2 regions of the Streptomyces sp. NBC_00872 genome follow, and region 2 is predicted to be linked to the other one. Evidence: predicted binding sites of a transcription regulator. Region 2 holds the regulator's gene; the other holds the start of a gene.
What was found. The regulator HspR, encoded in region 2, represses chaperone genes until heat shock. The targets are predictions, from matches to a motif close to TTGAGNNNNNNNNNCTCAA.
Positions count from the first base shown of each region.

Region 1: the regulator HspR is predicted to act here: its motif matches at 8,408-8,426, upstream of lon (endopeptidase La).

Region 1 is NZ_CP108806.1:3,027,506-3,038,381, reverse strand. It holds gene OG214_RS12860 (hypothetical protein) at 1-317, opposite strand, end outside; gene OG214_RS12855 (NACHT domain-containing protein) at 1,001-4,021, shown strand; gene OG214_RS12850 (hypothetical protein) at 5,534-5,671, opposite strand; gene OG214_RS12845 (DUF4365 domain-containing protein) at 5,837-6,391, shown strand; gene OG214_RS12840 (hypothetical protein) at 6,384-7,628, shown strand; gene OG214_RS12835 (hypothetical protein) at 7,830-8,147, opposite strand; gene lon (endopeptidase La) at 8,449-10,860, shown strand.
Region 2 is NZ_CP108806.1:4,215,321-4,226,196, reverse strand. It holds gene dnaK (molecular chaperone DnaK) at 1-106, shown strand, start outside; gene grpE (nucleotide exchange factor GrpE) at 103-765, shown strand; gene dnaJ (molecular chaperone DnaJ) at 856-2,043, shown strand; gene OG214_RS18080 (heat shock protein transcriptional repressor HspR) at 2,073-2,519, shown strand; gene OG214_RS18075 (helix-turn-helix transcriptional regulator) at 2,788-3,801, opposite strand; gene OG214_RS18070 ((2Fe-2S)-binding protein) at 4,143-4,463, shown strand; gene OG214_RS18065 (pyridoxamine 5'-phosphate oxidase family protein) at 4,676-5,080, opposite strand; gene clpB (ATP-dependent chaperone ClpB) at 5,238-7,889, shown strand; gene OG214_RS18055 (ATP/GTP-binding protein) at 8,036-9,334, shown strand; gene OG214_RS18050 (RloB family protein) at 9,381-9,902, shown strand; gene OG214_RS18045 (YbjN domain-containing protein) at 9,984-10,511, shown strand; gene OG214_RS18040 (pyridoxal phosphate-dependent aminotransferase) at 10,653-10,876, opposite strand, start outside.

The DNA.
Region 1 (10,876 bases), 1.2 Mb from region 2:
ACCTTGACGCTGTCGTGACGGCCCGCGATGCCGCCGGACCTGGTGACGATGACGAGGGTCTCGTCGGGCGCCGGGGAGGGGGAGCGGGAGGGCGTGGCCGACGCGGGAGGAGACGTGGGCGGTGCCGTGGACACCGACGCGGAGGGGGGCGCGGGGACCGTCGGGGCGGCCGGGCCGGTCGTAGCGGCAGGCGGGGCGTCCGTACGGTCGGTACCGTTCCCGCCGCACCCCACGAGCAGCAGCGCCGGCACCGCCGCCGTCAGCAGCGTGCCCGCCAGGGCCCGTCCTGTCCGTCGCGATCCCAGTCGCAGCCGCATCTGGCCAACTCCCGTCCGCCGCCCGTATCCCGGCACCCCGGCACCCCGGCACCCCGGCACCCCGGCACCGAGCATGCCGATGGTGTCCCTCCCGGCAAGCTCTGCCCCGCCGCGCCGCCCATCACGCACGCGCGGCGACGGCGACGGCCGCACCGACAGCCGGGAGCCCCGGAGCCGACGGGGGTCCCGCGCCGACGAAAGCCGGGAGCCGACGGGGGCCGGGAAGCTGTGGCGGTCCCGGCGCGTTGAGCGCACACCGCCCTTCACGAGGGCCGTTTCCCGGGGGGAGGGGGGCTGTCCGGTGAAGTTTGTTGTTGCATCGTCGCCTACCGCTGGGCTGGTCGATGAACGAATCGATTGGACTCACACTCTGAATCTGTGCAAGTGCTTCTTGCGTCTTCGGTCCGGCGGGAGAGAGGCGCAGGCTTGAACGCCGAGGATGGAGTGGGTGACCCACCATGTTGATGCGGTCGTCGGAGAAGTGGTGTTGAGCAGAGGCCTACCGGGGCTATACCGCCGTGGCTGCCTGCCTTGTTTGTCCACAGGCCCGGCAGGGGCTCTGCGCGATCGATAAGGTGCGTCACACTGCCAAGCGGGTCCAGTCGGGAGGAACAGTGCAGCACGCTGGAGGATCGATGGCCGAGGGAGCGAGGTCGGCGACTCCCGCCGAGGTGTTCCGCCACATGGAGACTTCCTATTCCCCTCGGTCGGCGGGACGTCCGCGCAGCATCCATGAGGGCTTCTCCGTCCTCGACTTCGAGCTGCGTTTTTTGGCGCTTCTGGCGGCGGCGACTGTGCGGGCAGCGGGACGGGCCCCCGCGTTGGTCGGGCGCTCCCCGGGCCTCGGTGAGTGGACGGCCTATCTACGGCGTGTCGGACAGCAGCTGGACGAATGTCCGACGGTGCCGGCCGACCGCGTGGGCCGGGCCGTCATCAAGGTTCTGGAACTCTACGATCAGGGCTTTCCAGGAGCGCCCAGGGAACTGCGCGACCTCAAGCGGCTACGCGACCACATCAGCCACGGGGGGCCGCTGCCCTCCGGAGAAAATGAGTTGGCAACGCTGGACCACCTGGTTCAGGCCATCGCCGACGCGGTCACGGAGTCTCTCGATGAGGCCGAGTTGTCAATTGAGGAGGGTGAGTCGGGGGACCAACGGCCGTCCTTCGTCTGGGACGGGGACAGGGTGTTGCTATGGCCGTTCCTATTCATGAAGCCGAGCGGTGTCTGGCACCTCTTCTCCAAGTTCGCCCGTGTCCAGCCCAGCTTCCTCTGCTTCGGCGGTGGATCGGTGAGCAGTTCTCCCTCAGATGAGGCGATTCGCACGGCACTTCACCCTCTTCTGAAGGCGAAGACGGCGGACAACGGCACACTGGTGTACTTCATCAAGGACGTCGAACAGGATCTTCGCGGCTTCGCCGATGATGACTCTGAGCCCGTCTACGCTGACCACGAACAAGGCTTCGAGTACTACTGGGATAAGGCGACCGGTGAGGGCACGGGAACCCAGCCTCGGCGTGACTACTTCCGCCTGGGCCCCGACAATGCCCGGCAGTGGCGCGCGAAGTCCGGTTGGGTCCCGTACTCGGACTATCTGCGTTCACTCGCCAACTGGCAGGTGGTCGCTACTCGTCTGCGGCAGAAGCTGGAGCAGATGGAGAGCAAAGTGGTGGCCGAGGAGTACGACACGCTGGGCTGGGTGTCCCGGGAGCACGGCACGACGCGGATGAGCAAGGTCATCGTCTCCGACATCGACGGCAGCCAGACAGAGCCCGCCCGCACCTTCGCCGAACTCGTTGACGGCATTGACCAGGACCTCCAGGCCAACCGCGGCCAGACACAAGTGGTCTTCATTAACGGCGAGGCAGGCATCGGCAAGACACGGGCGATGCTCGACGCAGCGAAGACCCGTGCCCAGGAGGTCGAGCGGGCGATGTTGGCGGGTGAATCGTCGAACCAGGCATTGTTCCTGTACGTCCGTTCCACCGGCCAGGTACTCGACAGCCTCCGCACCGTGGTGGACAGCGCTGTCGCATCGACCCGGAACCTCACAGACAGAGGTGTGAAAGCCCTGTGTCGCAATGGGCTGATGACCTTGCTCATCGACGGGTTTGACGAGCTGCTCGGCGGGGTGGGGTATAGCGACGCGATAGGGTCATTACGTCCCTGGCTCGACGAACTCGGTGGTCGGGGCGTAGTGGTGGTGTCCGCGCGTTCCTCCTACTACATGGGGCAGTACCGCTCCAGCGTTGAGCGCGCCAATGAGCAGGGGCTGCCCTTTGTGCGACACCGAGTCGCAGCCGTGCAGCGGTGGTCCCCGGAGGACATTGAGGCGTTCCTCGACGAGTACAAAGTGCCGCGCGAGAGCCTGGGGAAACTGTCTGAATACGACCGCCAGCTGTTGGGGCTCCCGTTCTTTGCTCATGCGTTCGCGGAGATGACGCTCAACCCGAACGATGGCGAGATTGAGAGCAACACACTTGCCGATCGACTGCTCGACAAGTACGTGGCGCGCGAGGAAGGAAAACTGACGGGACAGGGGGACACCGCCCTGATGAACCGTGCCGAACTGCGACGCATGTTTGAGTACGTCGCAGAATTCATGGCGAGCCACGAAGAGCGCGAGGCGGACATCAATGAGCTTCAGGACGCCGCCGAGTACGCCATGGACAGCGAGCTGTCCAGCCGGCGTCACCTCAAGCAACGGTTGCCTGTGCTCTGCGGACTCGCCGCTGCCTCGGACGATGCGTCAGTCTCCCGTTTTCGTTTCCAGCACGAGCTGTTCTTCGATCAGTTCCTAGCGGGCGCCGCAAGCCGTTACCTCCTGGACGGACACCTTTCTCTGTTCCAAGCGATGCTCAAACAGTCCCCTTGGCGGTCGGCCACCGTGACGGGAGTTGTTGCTGCGGCCGGAGAGGAACGTGTTGTCCAGGCCATCACGAACTTCGCGCCACAACTCCAGAACGCGGAGAAACAGCAGATCGAGTCCACTGTCGCGGCCACCAACCTGGGCGCCTTGTGGGCGGCTGTCATCAAGGACACGGGCCGTATTCCTGGTACAGACGTGCTCAATGCCGTGTTCACGGACGGGCTTGACCTCTCACAGATGCAGGGAGTGAATGCGCGCATCATTGGATGCGAGGTCGACGGGCTTGTTCTGCCTGCGGTGGGGGGGTGGTCTCTGATGCTGAGGAACACCGTAGTCAAGAAGATTAGGGTGAGCGGTGCGCCCTCTGATCTGGCCGGACTGCGAGGTGTACGCCACTCTGGCCTGGTTGAGCTGCTGCTTCCGAACGAACTCCTGTACCGCAAGGAGCACATCCTTGAAGCGCTGCAACGCTACGGAGCCGAGGTCGTCGACGCTGTGGATAGGCATGACGACCTGCCGCCCACCGAGGCGCTTGCTGCTCGCCACTATCTGACGACGATGGTGCGGCGTGTAGAGAAGTCCGTCATTCTCCGCAGCGACCACCAACCGGAGGACAACAGGCTGAAATGGACCCAGGAATACGGTCCGGACATTTGGAAGAGGTTCGTCGGCGAGCTCGTAGCCTCGGGGCTCGCTGGGAACGAGAACTTTTCGGCGAGCGGGGAGCGCAAAATCCGGCTCCGACTGAAGTGCAGCCCAGCCGCGATCCTCGCCAACGACGGAACGCGCGTCGGAACCCAGGAATTCTGGAATCGACTTGAAGGGATTCCCAACTAGGTGGAGAAGTCTCGTCGGTGTCGCTTTCGTTAGCGAACAGGTTGACGTCCCGATGATCACACGTTTCCGCTGGTCGTATTGGACTTCGGGTATCGTTCCACGCCGTACTCGCAACGGCTACTGGCTCTCATCATTTGGTGCTGTGACGCGGTTGCTTGGGAACTTCACCCAACCCGTCAATGGTGCCTCGCCGCCGGTGGAATGGGTTGAAGGCCGGTCAGCGAACGTCAGGACAGTGGCTGTCTGGTGCCGCAGGAGGCTGCATGTGGAGGCGGCCGTGGCCAGCGGGATGAAGGTTTTGTCCGGGCGGTCGGCGCGGGAGTTGTGCAGATCAATCTTGAGTTTTCGGAGGGGACGCCTGGTTCTCTTCACGAATCCCGACAGCAGATGTACGGCACTGCCCATGGAATGCGAAGTCAGTCGACCAACTCGCGCTCACCTGCACCGACTACGTTGAATGGCAAGCGATCACTTCGAGTGCGACGCGGGCCGCACCCTGGCAGAGTTCGGCCCGGTCGGCTCGTTCGTCCATACCGACGGCCACCTTGACGGCTCGCAGGCCGAATCTGGCGGACTGTGCAGGCGTACCTCAGAGGTCGCGCGGCTGCCGCGCACTGCGCTGTTGCTTTCGGTACCAGAACGAGTCCTCAAGCGTGAGCTGCCACCACGTCAGCCACGTCTAGGGGAGCGGATGTCGGTGCGGCCGGGGGGAAGAAGTAGTCTTCGAGCGCGGTTCCGCCTACGGACAGATGACCGTCGGCGCTGGCGGTCAGGGTCGGTGACCGGGAACAACGCGGTCCGCGTCTGCACCATGAAATCCCCCGCAGGATGACTCCGCCGTACAAGGGCGAAGAGAACACGGTACCGCCGCGCACCGTGCTGCCGCCCCGGGATTTGCACGCCGGTGCCTCGCCACCGGTCGATTGCACCGGGGGAGAAGGGGGCGGTCGGCAGCGGCCGGAACTGGGAGCGCTTGAGCACCTTCGTGGCGTACTGCCGGAGGTGGTCTTCCTCTGAGCCGGTGAAGCCATGGCCCAGCGCCTAGACAGCTTTCATGCATGGCCCGGTTGCAGAGTTCGCCGTCCCGGCTCTGACCAGGGCGGCTTGCATGACTTGGGAGTGTTTCTGCCAGGCGGCTGTCACCCGGCCGGTGGGCGCTTCACGCGAACGCGTGACAGACCGCCTCGGACGCCCCTGCGTCCCGAAGCTGCGATGCCCTCACCCTGTCCCTCACCGACCTGCTGGCCGCGCTGCTGGTCCTCCGCAAACTGCGCGACGACTTCACCACGGCTGAGGGGCTGCTGGTTGAGCCCGCCCGGAAGGAGGACGTGACCTGGGCCCGGATCGCCCCAGCTTTCTGTACCGCAACTACTCGCACCCATAACCGCATAGGACGCCCGATTGTCCTTCGCGTTTTGAGTCTGCGAGTGGGGTGCCTGATCTGTGGCTCGCAGGCTTCGTGCGGTCAGGACGACGCTCCGTTGTCCACAAGCGAGGGACGAATCGCTCTGATCACCAACGGCGGTTGCAGGAGCGGAATCCCACGAGTGCCACCGCGGCCTTCTCAGCTCGCGGCGGGATGCCCTCATGCCAGCGCTTGATCGCCCGGCCCAGTGTCGCCGCGCAGCCGTCGCACACTACGTGCGGCATGCGTGGAGGGGAAGGTTTGGGAGAGCGTCATACGCCAGTGCCCCCTTGTGGCGAAGCACTTGTCAGTGGCAGTCAATAGTGTGAGGCAACGGGGACTGGACGGCCAGGAGAGGGGGGAACGTATGCTGCGCTCACTGGGGCAAGGGCAACCAGGGGGGGGCGCCCATGGCGCAAGCTGTGAGGAGCGGCATAACCGAGCCTGTCGATCGACGCACGTTTACCACCTGCATGGAGCAGCTCCAGGAGGGCTACATGCAGAGCGTTGCCGCGACCGCTGGCTGTCTTTTCATCAAGCAGGGCCGAGACATGTTCGGCGCTGACGCCATGCTGGTGCGTACGTCCTCCGACCCGCTGGGGGAGGAGGCGAGCTTCTACGTTCAGATGAAGAGCACGACCCAGATAGTCGTCGACGGCAACACAGAGTCGTTTCGTTATCGCTTCGAGAAGCGCGAATACATGGAGCGTCTCGTACGCCCTCGCTTGGGCATGAAGTCCCTCTTGGTCGTCATGGCGATACCCAAAGGGCAGGCGGAGTGGACACGGACAGCCCACACGCACTTGGAGGTCATGCAGGCCTGCTACTGGATGAGCCTTGAGGGGATGACAGTCCCTCCGGCCGAGAAACCGTCCGTCCGCATTCCCACTGCCAACCTCTTCAACGCTGAGGCACTGACCGCCATCATGGGGAAGATCGAGAGGGGTGAGTCGCTCCATGCCTGACTTGGCGTCGACCGAACTCGATCTGTGGCGCGTCGATCCGACGCGGCTCACCACTCTCATGACCGAAGCAGGCTGGACACTCGTCGGCCGGCGCCGTGGCATCTACAACCGGCTCGCCCCTCCTGGCCAGCCCGACGCCCGAGCCGGATCATTCGTCGTACCGCTGGACCGTGAAGCGCCGGAGTACATCGAGGTCCTGCAAAGTCTGCTCCAGCAGGTCAGCGCTCCCAGCTATCGAAGTCTGTGGGCCCGGTCGATCGCTCCACGGCTCTTCACCGACCCTACGGACGAGTTCCGCTTCCGCAGGGAGGCGGCCTTCCCGAGTGGCCTCATTCCCTGGCGGGAGGGCGAGCGGCTCATCTCATGCGCACGCCGCACTCTGGTCGCAGGTGCCAAGTCGTACATCGACCAGACGCGGCACTTCGGCAACCGGCACGGCCAGTTCGCCAACCGCTACCTTGACTCGGTGCTTATGGGACAGACAGAGCCAGGCAGCTACATCGTCAAGGCTTTCGCGCCATCGGCAACGACCGTACCGCTGCGGAAGCTCTCTGCTGCGTCACCGGCCTTGGATGTAGGGGCGGCGGTAGGACCGCACGGTCGGGATGTGAGCCAGGCCGTGGTGAGAGCCCTGTCTGCGACTGTTGAGGCCATCGACCACTACCGCTCCAGCGGATCACTCACAGGCTTCGACGTAGGCGTGCGAGAGGGAGTCTCATACGAGATGGCGACTGCGATCCTCGGCATCGCCGAACACTCCGATGGCTCGGATATCACCGTCGAATGGGACACGTCCGTGCCTGGAGGCTTCGAGGAACCTGTATCGCGATACGAGTTCTCCGGTGGCGATGCCTCCATCCTGGAGAAGGCGGCACATCGTTTGGCCGCGGCGGAGGACTCCGGCTTTGTGACGGTGACTGGTCGGGTTCACCTGCTGGCTCGCAAGGAGGCCGACGGCCCAGGCGTCTTCGGCGTTGAAAACGTCATGGGCGGACAGCCTCGAAAGGCGCGTGTAAGGCTGGCGGATGAGGATCAGTACCACGAAGCCATCCATGCGTACGAGGAAAACCTCGCCGTTCAGGTCAACGGCCGGCTGGAGCGTGAAGGTAATCTGCACTGGCTCTACGACGCCAGTGTTGTGCGCACGGTCGGTCACTTGGACGCCCTGATGCACATTGGCGCCATGGAACAACCGCAAATCACTCAGGGGCAGATGACTATCGATGACATGGATTGAGGATCGACCCATTCCTGAAGCTTAGAAATGGGTTGTATGAATGGCATCGCTTAGGCATGCTGTCTTCCTTGAGAACGTTTAGCAGTTCTCAAGGCTGCTCTGCGAGCGCATATTGGAATATGTCGCCGCAGGGCGCTTCTAGATCTTCCTGTGCTCTCGTGCAGTGATGGTCTTTATTTGTTCGTCGATGTGTGCGCTATGTTAGATAACGCCGTCGAACTTCTCGTAGGCGGGAGTCCATGCGCGTGTGAGGGCGGGTTGCGGTAGCCCGCCAGCCAGCGCGCATTTTCCCACGCGGATCGGGTCCGGCATGCCGATCAGCCGGAACTCCCCCAGAGGGTCACAGGCTCTCTGCGTCGCCCCGAACTTCACCCAGTCCCGTGGCTTGCGCCGGTCCGCCGGGCGGCAGTCGACCACGATCGCCGAACCGTCCTGGTGACGGGCGAAGTAGCTCGGAACATGCGAGAACCCCTCGCCGTTGTCCCAGGAGCAGAGTAGCCAGAACGGCTGGGACGACATCCCGACCACCGTTGACAAGCGCGCCGTACTTCCGACCCGCCCGGATTGATGTACGTGACCTCGAAACCCTCGGTAGGAGAGTTTGCCACCCCGCCGGGTACAGCACGTAGTCCCTGGTTCACGCCAAGTTAGCGGTTTGTGTCTCGCAAAGTCACCTCGGATCTCGCAAGATCCCTCGCAAGGTTCACCGCTAGAGGACAGTGGCAGGGCGATCGCTCAGAGCGAACGCGGCCGGGGGAACATCCTGGGACTCACAAGCATTGAGTCGGTATAGCTCAACTTGACTGCCGAAGGGGAGATCATGGCTGCCATGTCCACACCGCTCACGCTTCCCGTGCTGCCGCTCGACGACGAGGTCGTGCTGCCCGGCATGGTGGTGCCTCTTGACCTGTCCGACACCGAGGTCCGTGCCGCGGTGGAGGCCGCTCAGGCCGCCGCGCGCGCCGGCGACGGTGGTACGGGCAAGCCGAAGGTGCTGCTCGTGCCGCGCATCGACGGGACCTACGCCGGGATCGGTGTGCTGGGGACCGTCGAGCAGGTCGGCCGGCTCTCCGACGGGGACCCCGGCGCGCTGATCCGCGGCCGTGGCCGTGTGCGGATCGGCGCCGGTACGACCGGGCCCGGCGCGGCCCTCTGGATCGAGGGCGTGAGTGTCGACGAAATCGTCCCCGACCCGCTGCCCGGCTCGGTCACCGAGCTGGTCAAGGAGTACAAGGCGCTCGCCACCGACTGGCTGAAGAAGCGTGGCGCCTGGCAGGTGGTGGACCGCGTCCAGCAGATCGAAGAGGTGTCCACGCTCGCCGACAATTCCGGTTACTCACCCTTCCTCTCCACCGCCCAGAAGGTCGAGCTGCTGGAGACCACCGACCCGGTGGCCCGGCTGAAGCTCGCCACCGAGCAGCTCCGTCACCACCTCGCCGAGCAGGATGTCGCCGAGTCCATCGCCAAGGACGTCCAGGAGGGTGTCGACAAGCAGCAGCGCGAGTTCCTGCTCCGGCGCCAGCTCGACGCCGTGCGCAAGGAACTGCGCGAGCTGAACGGCGAGGGCGACGAGGACGAGTCCGGCGACTACCGGACCCGTGTCGAGGCGGCCGATCTCCCCGAGAAGGTGCGGGAAGCCGCGCTCAAGGAGGTCGAGAAGCTGGAGCGCGCCTCCGACCAGAGCCCCGAGGGCTCCTGGATCCGCACCTGGCTGGACACGGTGCTGGAACTGCCCTGGAACGAGCGCACGGAGGACGAGTACGACATCCGGGGCGCGCAGAGCATCCTCGACGCCGAGCACGCGGGCCTGGAGGACGTGAAGGAACGGATCACCGAGTATCTGGCCGTGCGCAAGCGGCGCGCGGACCGCGGTCTCGGCGTGGTCGGCGGCCGTCGCGGCGGCGCCGTGCTGGCCCTGGTCGGTCCGCCCGGTGTCGGCAAGACCTCGCTCGGCGAGAGCGTGGCGCACGCGATGGGCCGGAAGTTCGTCCGGGTCGCGCTCGGCGGCGTACGGGACGAGGCGGAGATCCGCGGCCACCGGCGTACCTATGTCGGCGCGCTGCCGGGCCGTATCGTCCGGGCGATCAAGGAGGCCGGTTCGATGAACCCGGTCGTCCTGCTCGACGAGATCGACAAGGTCGGCTCCGACTACCGCGGCGATCCGGCCGCGGCGCTGCTCGAAGTCCTGGACCCGGCGCAGAACCACACCTTCCGCGATCACTATCTGGAGGTCGAACTCGACCTGTCCGACGTGGTGTTCCTCGCCACGGCGAACGTCCTGGAGGCCATCCCGGAGGCGCTGCTCGACCGTATGGAGCTGGTCAGGCTCGACGGCTACACGGAGGACGAGAAGATCGTCATCGCCAGGGACCATCTGCTGCCCAGGCAGCTGGAGCGCGCGGGTCTGGAGCCCGGCGAGGTCACGCTGGCGGACGAGGCGCTGCGCAGGCTGGCGGGGGAGTACACCCGGGAGGCCGGCGTACGGAACCTGGAGCGCGCGATCGCCAGACTGCTGCGCAAGGTCGCGGCCGAGCACGAGCTGGGCGACCGTGAGCTGCCGTTCACCCTCGGCGCCGGCGATCTGCGCGGGCTGATCGGACGGCCGCACCATGTGCCCGAGTCCGCGCAGGACCCGGCGGAGCGGCGTACGGCGGTGCCGGGCGTGGCGACGGGCCTCGCGGTGACCGGCGCGGGCGGTGACGTCCTCTATGTGGAGGCGTCGCTGGCCGACCCGGAGACGGGAGGATCGGGGCTGACCCTGACCGGGCAGCTCGGTGACGTGATGAAGGAATCGGCGCAGATCGCGCTCTCCTTCCTCCGCTCGCGCGGCGCGGAGCTGGAGCTGCCGGTGGCCGATCTCAAGGACCGGGGCGTGCACATCCACTTCCCGGCGGGCGCGGTCCCGAAGGACGGACCGAGCGCGGGCATCACGATGACGACGGCACTCGCCTCGCTGCTGAGCGGGCGCCTGGTCCGTACGGACGTCGCCATGACGGGCGAGGTCTCGCTGACCGGTCGTGTCCTGCCCATCGGCGGCCTCAAGCAGAAGCTGCTGGCGGCCCACCGCGCGGGCATCACGACGGTCGTGATCCCCAAGCGCAACGAGCCCGACCTCGACGACGTCCCGGCCGAGATCCTCGACAAGCTCGACGTCCACCCGGTCACCGACGTCCGCCAGGTCCTGGACCTGGCCCTGTCCCCGGCCGAGGTCCCGGTCGCGGCAGCCGCCTGACCGAAAACCGCCACGA
Region 2 (10,876 bases):
CGGTGCCGACGGCGCCGCGGGCGCCGGGCAGACCCAGGCCGACGACGATGTCGTCGACGCCGAGATCGTGGACGACGAGAAGCCCAAGAAGGACGGTGCGGCGTGACCGAGGAGACCCCGGGCTTCGACGAGAAGCCCGACGTCCCCTCCGGCGCCAACCACGACGACGCCACGCCGAACGCCGCCGAGCCGGACTCCGTGAAGGGGCCGGGCCCGGCGGCCTCGGCCGGGGACGTACAGGAAGTAGCCCTGAAGGCACAGCTCGACCAGGTCCGGATGGCGCTCAGCGAGCGCACGGCGGATCTCCAGCGCCTTCAGGCGGAGTATCAGAACTACCGCAGGCGGGTGGAGCGGGACCGCGTCACGGTCAAGGAGATCGCCGTCGCGAGTCTGCTGACCGAGCTGCTGCCCGTGCTCGACGACATCGGCCGGGCGCGGGACCACGAGGAACTGGTCGGCGGCTTCAAGTCGGTGGCCGAGTCGCTGGAGACGGTCGTCGCGAAGCTGGGGCTCCAGCAGTTCGGCACGGAGGGCGAGCCCTTCGATCCGACGGTCCACGAGGCCCTGATGCACTCGTACGCGCCGGATGTCACGGAGACGACGTGCGTCGCGATCCTCCAGCCTGGGTACCGGTTCGGCGAGCGGACGATCCGGCCCGCCCGGGTCGCGGTGGCCGAGCCCCAGCCCGGGGCCCAGCCCAAGTCCGCCGACGAGCAGGCGGAGTCGGCGAACGACAAGGAGAGCGGTGGCCCGGACGAGGGCTGACGCGGAGTCGGACGGCGGTGCGGTGCCGGACGGCGTCGCACCGCCGGACAGCGGTAGCGGTGTGGGTGGCGGAGAGGAGGGACGTCGGGAATGAGCACGAAGGACTTCGTGGAGAAGGACTACTACAAGGTTCTCGGGGTACCCAAGGACGCCACCGAGGCGGAGATCAAGAAGGCGTACCGCAAGCTCGCCCGCGAGTTCCACCCGGACGCCAACAAGGGCGACGCCAAGGCGGAGGAGCGCTTCAAGGAGGTCTCCGAGGCGAATGACATCCTCGGCGACCCCAAGCGGCGCAAGGAGTACGACGAGGCGCGCGCCCTCTTCGGCAACGGCGGGTTCCGGCCGGGACCCGGCGCCGGAGGGAACGGCTCGTTCAACTTCGACCTGGGCGATCTCTTCGGCGGCGGCCAGGGCGGTACGCAGACGGGCCCCGGCGCCGGCGGCTTCGGCGGTGGGCTCGGGGATGTCTTCGGCGGCCTCTTCAACCGCGGCGGTACGGGCACGCGTACGCAGCCGCGCCGCGGCCAGGACATCGAGTCCGAGGTGACGCTCAGCTTCACCGAGGCGGTCGACGGGGCCACGGTCCCGCTGCGGATGTCCAGCCAGGCGCCCTGCAAGGCCTGTTCGGGCACGGGCGACAAGAACGGCACCCCGCGGGTCTGCCCGACCTGTGTGGGCACCGGACAGGTCTCGCGCGGCAGCGGCGGCGGGTTCTCGCTGACCGATCCGTGTGTGGACTGCAAGGGCCGTGGGCTGATCGCCCAGGACCCCTGCGAGGTCTGCAAGGGCAGCGGGCGTGCCAGGTCCTCGCGGACGATGCAGGTCAGGATTCCGGCGGGCGTCAGCGACGGCCAGCGGATCCGGCTGCGGGGCAAGGGCGCTCCCGGTGAGCGCGGCGGCCCCGGCGGCGATCTCTATGTGGTCGTGCATGTGGACGCCCACCCGGTCTTCGGCCGCAGGGACGACAATCTCACGGTCACCGTGCCCGTCACCTTCACGGAGGCGGCGCTCGGCGGCGAGGTGAAGGTGCCGACCCTGGGCGGTCCGCCGGTCACACTGAAGCTGCCCGCCGGCACGCCCAACGGCCGGACGATGCGCGCCCGTGGCAAGGGCGCCGTACGCAAGGACGGCACCCGCGGCGACCTGCTGGTCACGGTCGAGGTCGTGGTGCCCAGGGATCTCGGCGCACAGGCACGTGACGCGCTGGAGGCCTACCGCAAGGCGACCGCGGACGAGGATCCGCGGGCGGAGCTGTTCCAGGCGGCGAAGGGAGCGTGAGTCCCGTGAACGGTGCGGACAGGGCGGACATGGACGGTCGGCGGCGCAATCCCTACCAGCTCACCGAGGAGACGCCGGTGTACGTCATCTCGGTGGCGGCCCAGCTCTCCGGGCTGCATCCGCAGACCCTCAGACAGTACGACCGTCTCGGTCTGGTCTGCCCGGACCGCACAGCGGGCCGTGGCCGCCGTTACTCGGCCCGTGACATCGAACTGCTCCGTCAGGTGCAGCAGTTGTCGCAGGACGAGGGGATCAATCTCGCCGGTATCAAACGGATCATCGAACTGGAGAACGAGGTCGCGGCGCTCCAGGCCCGGGTCGCCGAGCTGTCGGCCGCGGTGGACGGCGCGGCGGCGGCGATGCGGCAGCGCGAGGCACAGGTGCATGCCTCGTACCGGCGGGATCTGGTGCCGTATCAGGATGTGCAGCAGGCGAGCGCGCTGGTGGTCTGGCGCCCCAAGCGACCGACGGACTGAGCCCCTTCGGACCGACGCACCGACGGACTGAGCCCCTTCGGACCGACGGGCTGCGCGGCTTTGGGCGCGCGGACCCGAAGGGCTCGCGGAGGGCTCGTGAAGGGCTCTGCGCTCAGAAGCCGTGTGGAGCCTTGTGGAGGGCCCTCACCCATCGGGTGGGGGTCCTTTTCCGCTTCCTCGCTGTGCGCCCGCGTACGGGGCGCACAGCACCTTTCAGTGCCCCCGTACCCCCGTGCCCCCCGTACCTCCGCGGGCGCCCCGCGTGTCCTCAGCTCTCCTCGTGGTCCAGGATTCCCGACTGCGCCACCAGATAGCCGAGTTGTGCGCGACTGCCACTGCCGAGGGTCGTGGCGAGCTTGGCGATGTGCGCGCGGCAGGTCCGTACGTTCATCCCCAGCCGGCGCGCGATGGCCTCGTCCACGTATCCCTCGACCAGCAGCTTCGCTATGGACCGCTGGATGCCAGTGATGCCGTCCGGCGTGGGCTCGTAGGCGACCTGCTCCGTCAGGGGCGTGGCGCGCCGCCAGAGCTGTTCGAAGACCTGCGCCAGATAGTCGACGAGCCCCGGATGACGCAGTTCCAGCGCGATCTGCCGGTCGGAGCGCGCGGGTATGTAGGCGACCGTGCGGTCGAAGATGATCAGACGTTCGATCAGTTCTTCCAAGGTCCGGATCTCGACCTTGCCCTCCGCCAGCCGCTCCGCGTACGCGAGCGTGCCCTGGCTGTGCCGGACGGTGTGCTGGTACAGCGTGCGCAGACTGATGCCGCGGTCGACCACGTCGCGGCCCCGCTCCAGGGCTTCGGCCAGCGCGTGTTCACTGCGTCCGCCGCCGGGCTGCACTGTCAGTACTTCCGTACGGCACTCGGCGGTGGAGAGGTCGAGCGCCGCGTTGATACGGCTCAGCCCCTCCAGAACCGTGATCGCGTGGGTGGTCGGCGGGTCCTGTGCGCTGATCGTCATGAACGGCTCGAAAGAGTCGGTCAGTTCGACGGCGAAGTGCCGCCGTTCCTGGATCTCACGCTCGATCGGATGGAGGCGCTTGGCGAGCGCCGCGGACGGTGGAACAGGGCGAAGCCAGTCGGCGTCGTCCGGATCGGGGTGCAGAAGTGCGAACTCCATGAGGCATGGAGTCCCCGCCGCCTCGCTCCGGGCTATGCGTCCGGAGCGCAGCGCACTGGCGTAAAGCCGTCTGCCGTCATCACACATATCGGTGACGGCATGGGGATGTGTCGTTTTTGAGTCGTTCGCGGGCAAATCTCCACCCCCCAGGGTCCTGAACATACAAGAACATGATGCCTCGTCCCGGTGGTGTTGACGTGCCCGGGTGAGACATCGTCTACATGGCGGGGGAGAGGAATCCATCAAGTGAGGACGAAGCCGACTATGTACAAGAGAATGCTTCGCGCGGTGGTTGCCACTGCTTTCTCTGCGGCTCTGGCCTATGGCGCGCTGGCTGTCGGGGGGGACATCAGCTGGGACTTCACGCCTGCCGGAGCCACGGTCCAGAGTGTCCAGGTTCTGGAGTCGGGTGACATCAGCTGGGACATCGCTCCGAAGGGCACCGGTTCGGACGTGGCGCCGGCGCCTGTCGGCCGGGTCCCCGCATCGGCCGACCCGAGCGCGTGACCGTCCCGCCGGATGACCGGGTCTTCCGGCGCGAGATGGCCTCGGCCTACCGGTCGGGGTGGCACTTCATCGATCTTGTCACGGCAATTCCTCACCGTGGCGACTCGCTGATGGTCACCCTGTTCGGAGAGCCGATCGTCGTCGTACGCGAGGAGGACGAGGACGTCCGTGCCTACCGCTGCCTCCGGAGGCCGCGGGGGGCTCCGCAGCCGGTCCGGTGTGCCATCCGATACGACATGATCTTCGTGAACCTCGACCAACGGGACCACCAACTGGTCGAAGCCAAGACCACCATCGCCACCCCCCGCAGCGCCTGAGCGATTCCCCCGTCGTTGTAAATCGCTCCGGCGCTTCCCCCACACAACGGCGCCATCGTGGACCTGAAACACGATGGCGCCGTTGTGCTGTCCGCGTTCGGTAGGGACGCGGCCGTACGGTCGGGAGGCGGCGGTCCGGCCGGGAGGCGGCCGTCCGGTACGGCATGCGGCCGTCCGGTGGTCAGGGCTTAGGTATTACGGCTTACGCGCTCTCACACGCGGCCGAGCGCCCGGTCCAGGGTGATCTCGATGACGACGCGGTCCGGATTGGGCGCGGGAGTGCGTCCGTACCGCTCCGCGTAGCGGCTCACCGCGTCCGCCACCAGCTCCGGCTCCGTACGGACCGTGGCGCGGCCCTCCAGCGTCGCCCAGTGGCCGCGCTTGACCTGGCACACCGCCACCCGCGCGCCCTCCGGCCCCGCCGCCAGGACATTGGCGACCTTGGTGCTGTGCTTGTTGGTGATGATCCGCGCGAGCCCGGCCTCCGGGTCGTACGTCACGCCCACCGGCACCACATGCGGAGTGCCGTCCGGGCGGAGGGTGGTCAGGGTGCACACATGCTGCTCGCGCCAGAACGCGAGAAAATCGGCGCTGGGATCGCGTACGTCGATGGACATACCGGAAGCCTAGGTCTGACGGGGGTGAAACCCCTGGGGGCCGGACTCCCGGTTCAGGCTTGAGTGAAATAGACTCAACTTTGCGCATGTTGCTTCAGTCAAAGTCGCAGTCGAAGTCGAGATCTGCGCAAGACGTGACAAGGAGGAGAGTGGGCACGTGGACGCCGAGCTGACCAACAAGAGCCGGGACGCGATCAACGCCGCCACCAACCGCGCCGTGGCGGCCGGACATCCCGATCTGACCCCCGCACATCTGCTGCTCGCGCTGCTCGAAGGCCAGGACAACGAGAACGTCACCGATCTGCTGGCCGCCGTGGGGGCGGACCAGGTGGCGGTACGCTCCGGTGCCGAGCGGGTGCTCGCCGCGCTGCCCAGCGTGACCGGATCCACCGTCGCGCCTCCGCAGCCCAACCGCGAGACGCTCGCCGTCATCGCGGACGCGGCTCGGCGGGCCAAGGAACTCGGGGACGAATATCTCTCCACCGAGCATCTGCTCATCGGTGTCGCGGCCAAGGGCGGACAGGCCGGGGAGGTGCTGGACCAGCGGGGCGCCGATGCGAAGAAGCTGCTGGACGCGTTCGAGAAGGCAAGGGGAGGGCGCCGGGTGACCACACCCGACCCGGAGGGCCAGTACAAGGCCCTGGAGAAGTTCGGTACCGATTTCACCGCCGCGGCCCGTGAGGGCAGGCTCGACCCGGTCATCGGCCGGGACCAGGAGATCCGGCGTGTGGTGCAGGTGCTGTCACGCCGTACGAAGAACAACCCGGTGCTGATCGGTGAGCCCGGCGTCGGCAAGACCGCCGTGGTCGAGGGGCTCGCGCAGCGGATCGTCAAGGGCGACGTGCCGGAATCGCTCAAGAACAAGCGGCTGGTTTCGCTGGACCTCGGTGCGATGGTGGCCGGGGCGAAGTACCGCGGCGAGTTCGAGGAGCGCCTCAAGACCGTCCTTTCCGAGATCAAGGCGAGCGACGGACAGATCATCACTTTCATCGACGAACTGCACACCGTCGTGGGCGCGGGCGCCGGCGGCGATTCGGCCATGGACGCCGGCAATATGCTCAAGCCGATGCTGGCGCGCGGTGAGCTGCGTATGGTCGGCGCGACCACGCTGGACGAGTACCGCGAGCGGATCGAGAAGGACGCGGCGCTGGAGCGGCGCTTCCAGCAGGTGCTGGTCGCCGAGCCCACCGTCGAGGACACGATCGCGATCCTGCGCGGGCTCAAGGGCCGGTACGAGGCGCATCACAAGGTGCAGATCGCGGACGCGGCCCTGGTCGCCGCCGCCGCGCTCTCCGACCGCTACATCACCTCGCGTTTCCTTCCGGACAAGGCCATCGACCTGGTGGACGAGGCCGCGTCCCGGCTCCGGATGGAGATCGACTCCTCGCCCCTGGAGATCGATGAGCTCCAGCGCGCCGTCGACCGCCTCCGGATGGAGGAACTGGCGCTGAAGAACGAGTCCGACCCCGCCTCCAAGCAGCGGCTGGAGAAGCTGCGCCGCGATCTCGCCGACCGTGAGGAGGAACTGCGCGGTCTCAACGCCCGCTGGGAGAAGGAGAAGCAGGGCCTCAACCGCGTCGGTGAGCTGAAGGAACGTCTCGACGATCTGCGCGGCCAGGCCGAGCGGGCCCAGCGCGACGGCGACTTCGACACCGCCTCCAAGCTGCTGTACGGGGAGATCCCGGGCCTGGAGCGGGAACTGGAGGAGGCCGCGGCGGCCGAGCAGGAGGCGGCCAAGGACACCATGGTCAAGGAGGAGGTCGGCCCGGACGACATCGCCGACGTGGTCGGCTCCTGGACCGGGATCCCGGCCGGGCGGCTGCTGGAGGGCGAGACGCAGAAGCTGCTGCGTATGGAGCAGGAGCTGGGCACGCGGCTGATCGGCCAGACGGAGGCGGTACGGGCCGTTTCCGACGCGGTACGCCGTACCCGCGCCGGGATCGCCGACCCCGACCGGCCCACCGGGTCTTTCCTCTTCCTCGGCCCCACCGGCGTCGGCAAGACCGAGCTGGCCAAGGCCCTCGCGGACTTCCTCTTCGACGACGAGCGGGCCATGGTCCGTATCGACATGAGCGAGTACGGCGAGAAGCACTCGGTGGCCAGGCTGGTCGGTGCCCCTCCCGGCTATGTCGGCTACGAGGAGGGCGGCCAGCTCACGGAGGCCGTGCGCAGACGCCCGTACTCCGTCGTCCTGCTGGACGAGGTGGAGAAGGCGCACCCCGAGGTCTTCGACATCCTGCTCCAGGTGCTGGACGACGGCAGGCTCACCGACGGCCAGGGGCGGACGGTGGACTTCCGCAACACCATCCTGATCCTGACGTCGAACCTCGGCAGCCAGTATCTGGTCGAGCCGACCACCAGCGAGGAGACGAAGAAGCAGCAGGTCCTGGAGGTGGTGAGGGCCTCCTTCAAGCCGGAGTTCCTGAACCGTCTCGACGACCTGGTGGTCTTCTCCGCCCTGACGAAGGACGATCTGGCGCATATCGCCAAGCTCCAGATCGACCGGCTGGCCCGCCGTCTCGCCGAGCGCCGGCTGGCTCTGGAGGTCACTCCGGCGGCCCTGGAATGGCTGGCCGACGAGGGCAACGACCCGGCCTACGGCGCCCGCCCCCTGCGCCGTCTCGTCCAGACGGCCATCGGCGACCGCCTCGCCAAGGAGATCCTCGCGGGCGAGATCACCGACGGCGACACGGTCCGCGTGGACCGCTTCGCCGAGGGCCTGATCGTCGGCGCGGCCACCCCGGACCCGGACCCGACGGAACCGGCGGGACCGGCGGAGCCGCCGCAGCCGACCGGCAAGACGCTGTAGCGGCCAGTGCCGCTGCGGCTGCCGACAGGCCCGTCACCCGCCCGGGTGGCGGGCCTGTTCGTGTCCGCGGACACGAACTAACATCGACTCGGCGCCTATATTGCGGTTCACTTGTTCACAAGGCGGTTTAAGGGGGTGGCGGGTCCATGCTGCTGAGCTTTCGTGTCGCCAACCACGGCTCTCTTCGTGAACCCCAGGAGCTGAACTTCGTACCGACGTACGGGGAGGACGACCGGCCGGCGGTGCCGGTGGTGGCGATCTTCGGCGCGAACGCGTCGGGGAAGTCGACGGTGGTGGACGCGTTCGAGTTCTTCAGAGGCGCGGTGGAAAAGTCGCAGGCCCGGTGGCTGCCGGGCGCTCCGGTGCGGCGGCGGCCCTTCCTTCTCGATCATGAGAGTCGTCACGAGCCGTCGTCGTACGGGGTGGATCTCCTGCTGGAGGGCGTGCGGTATGTGTACGGCTTCAGCGTCACGGACACGGAGGTTGCGGAGGAGTGGCTCTACGCCTACCCCAAGGGCCGCAAACGCGTTCTCTTCGAACGCGACCGGATGAACATGACGTACGGTGCGACGCTGACCGGTGAACGGGTGGTCGTCGAGCGGATGATGAGGCCGAACAGTCTCTATCTCTCGGCCGGAGCCCAGTCCTCGCATGGGCAACTCGGTGCGGTGTGGAGCGCCGTGAGCGGCTCGTCCGTCGTCGGTGACGGGGTGCGGCAGGCTGTTGTGAAGGCCGGCGCGGTGGTTGCCCTCATGTACGAGACATTCGCGCGAGGGGGACTGCCTCTCCTCGGAGGGGATGTGCTTGCCGTGGCGGATCTGGGCGTGCACGGCATCCGCCGGGGAGCGGAGAGGAACGCGGAGTTCGAGGCGATTAAGGCTCGGCAGGCGGGTAAGCCGACGTGGGAAGAGATGCCGGAGGACTTCAAGAAAGCGGCATCGCAGTCGATGGAGTTCGTCCACCGGGTCGGTGACGATGAATTCGCCCTGCCGGTGGACGCGGAGTCGACCGGTACCAAGACCTGGCTGACCATGATCACCAACGCGATCACGGCGATTCTGCGGGGACGTTCCCTGTGGGTCGACGAGATCGACGTCAGCCTCCACCCTCTGCTCACCGCCAAGCTGCTCACGCTCTTCCAGAACCCGGAGCTGAATCCGCTCGGCGCCCAGTTGGTCTTCACCACCCACGACGCCTCCCTCCTCGGCACGATGCTCGGGGACCAGGTGCTCCGCCGGGACCAGGTCTGGTTCGTGGAGAAGGACGCCGGGACCGGCGCTTCGACGCTGTATCCGCTCACCGACTTCAAGCCGCGCAAGGGCGAGAACTTCGAGCGCCGCTATCTGGCGGGCAGCTATGGAGCGGTGCCGCTGCTGCCGGAGACGGCGTTCGAGGACATGCTCAAGAAGTACTGGGGGGCTCATGGCGAGGTCGTTTCCGCGTGAGGGATCGGGCCGCCGGCGCGGCCCGGTCCGGCGTTCCGCGCGCACGATGCTGATCGTGTGCGGCAGCAAGGAGACCGAGCGACAATATTTACAAGGGTTACGCGACGATCTCCGTAACCCCGCAGTCTCCGTCGTCGTACGCGGCAAGCCCTGCTCTCCGACGCAGCTCGTGGCGTACGCGCGTGGCCAGCGGGAGCTGAACAAGGGCGGGTACGACGAGGTGTGGTGCGTCTTCGACGTCGACGAGTACCAGGATGTGGCCGAGGCCGCCCTCGCCGCCCGCCGGCACAACATCAAGATCGCCGTCTCCAACCCGTGCTTCGAGCTGTGGCTCCTGCTCCACTTCGCGGACCATCGCGCCCACGTCGGCACATACAAGAAGCTGCTCCCGCTGCTGGAGAAGCACGTGCCCGGCTACGACAAGACCCGGGTGGACTTCTCCCGATACCGGGACGGGGTACCGCAGGCGGGGGAGCGGGCCCGGAAACTCGATCCGTCCGGGGCGGAACACGCTCTGAATCCCTCGACGGGCGTCTGGCGGCTCACGGACCGGATGGCGAACCCGTGACCCGCTGAGGGGTGGCCGGGGTTGCCAGGGCCCTCGGGGGATGGGGGAGGATGGCAGGAACCGTACGAAGGGAAATACACGGTGAGCATCGACCCGTCCTCGATTCCGAATTTCGGGGGCCAGCCCCAACCGCAGGGTGCAGGACCGGCGGGCCCCGTCGTCCCTGATCAGGATCTGGTCAAGCAGCTCCTCGAACAGATGGAGCTGAAGTACGTCGTCGACGACGAGGGTGACCTCGCGGCGCCGTGGGAGGAATTCCGTACGTACTTCATGTTCCGCGGTGAGGAGGACCAGCAGGTCTTCTCGGTGCGGACGTTCTACGACCGGCCGCACCCCATCGCGGACAAGTCCAAGGTCCTGGACGCGATCGACGACTGGAACCGTCGCACGCTGTGGCCCAAGGTCTACACGCACATCCACGAGGAGGGTGACGGTCCGCCCACCGTCCGGCTCATCGGCGAGGCCCAGATGCTGATCGGCATGGGCGTCAGCCTGGAGCACTTCGTGTCGTCGACGGTGAGCTGGGTGCGGGCCTCGATCGAGTTCGACAAGTGGCTCGTGGAGCAGTTCGGCCTCCAGCCGGGTGACGAGAAGCCCGAGGACGCCTGAGCACGCTCGTCCCGCCGCTCAGCCGTACGACAAGAGCCCGGTCAGGGCCGTGATCACCGCGATCACGGCTCCGTCCGGGCTCTGCGCGTCAGGCCTGGGGCGTGCGGGCCGCGCGTGCGGACACCCGGTACCGGTGGGCCGTCAGTGGCGCGCGAACGACGTCCGCAACCGGTCGGCGGCCTCCGCCAAGACGCTCTGGCGTTTGCAGAAGGCGAAGCGGACCTGGGTGCGGCCCGCGGTGGGGTGGTCGTAGAAGACGGAGTTGGGGACGGCGACGACACCGCAGCGGTGGGGGAGCTCGCGGCAGAAGGTGAGGGCGTCGGTGCCGGGGGCCAGATCGCTGATGTCGGTGGTGATGAAGTAGG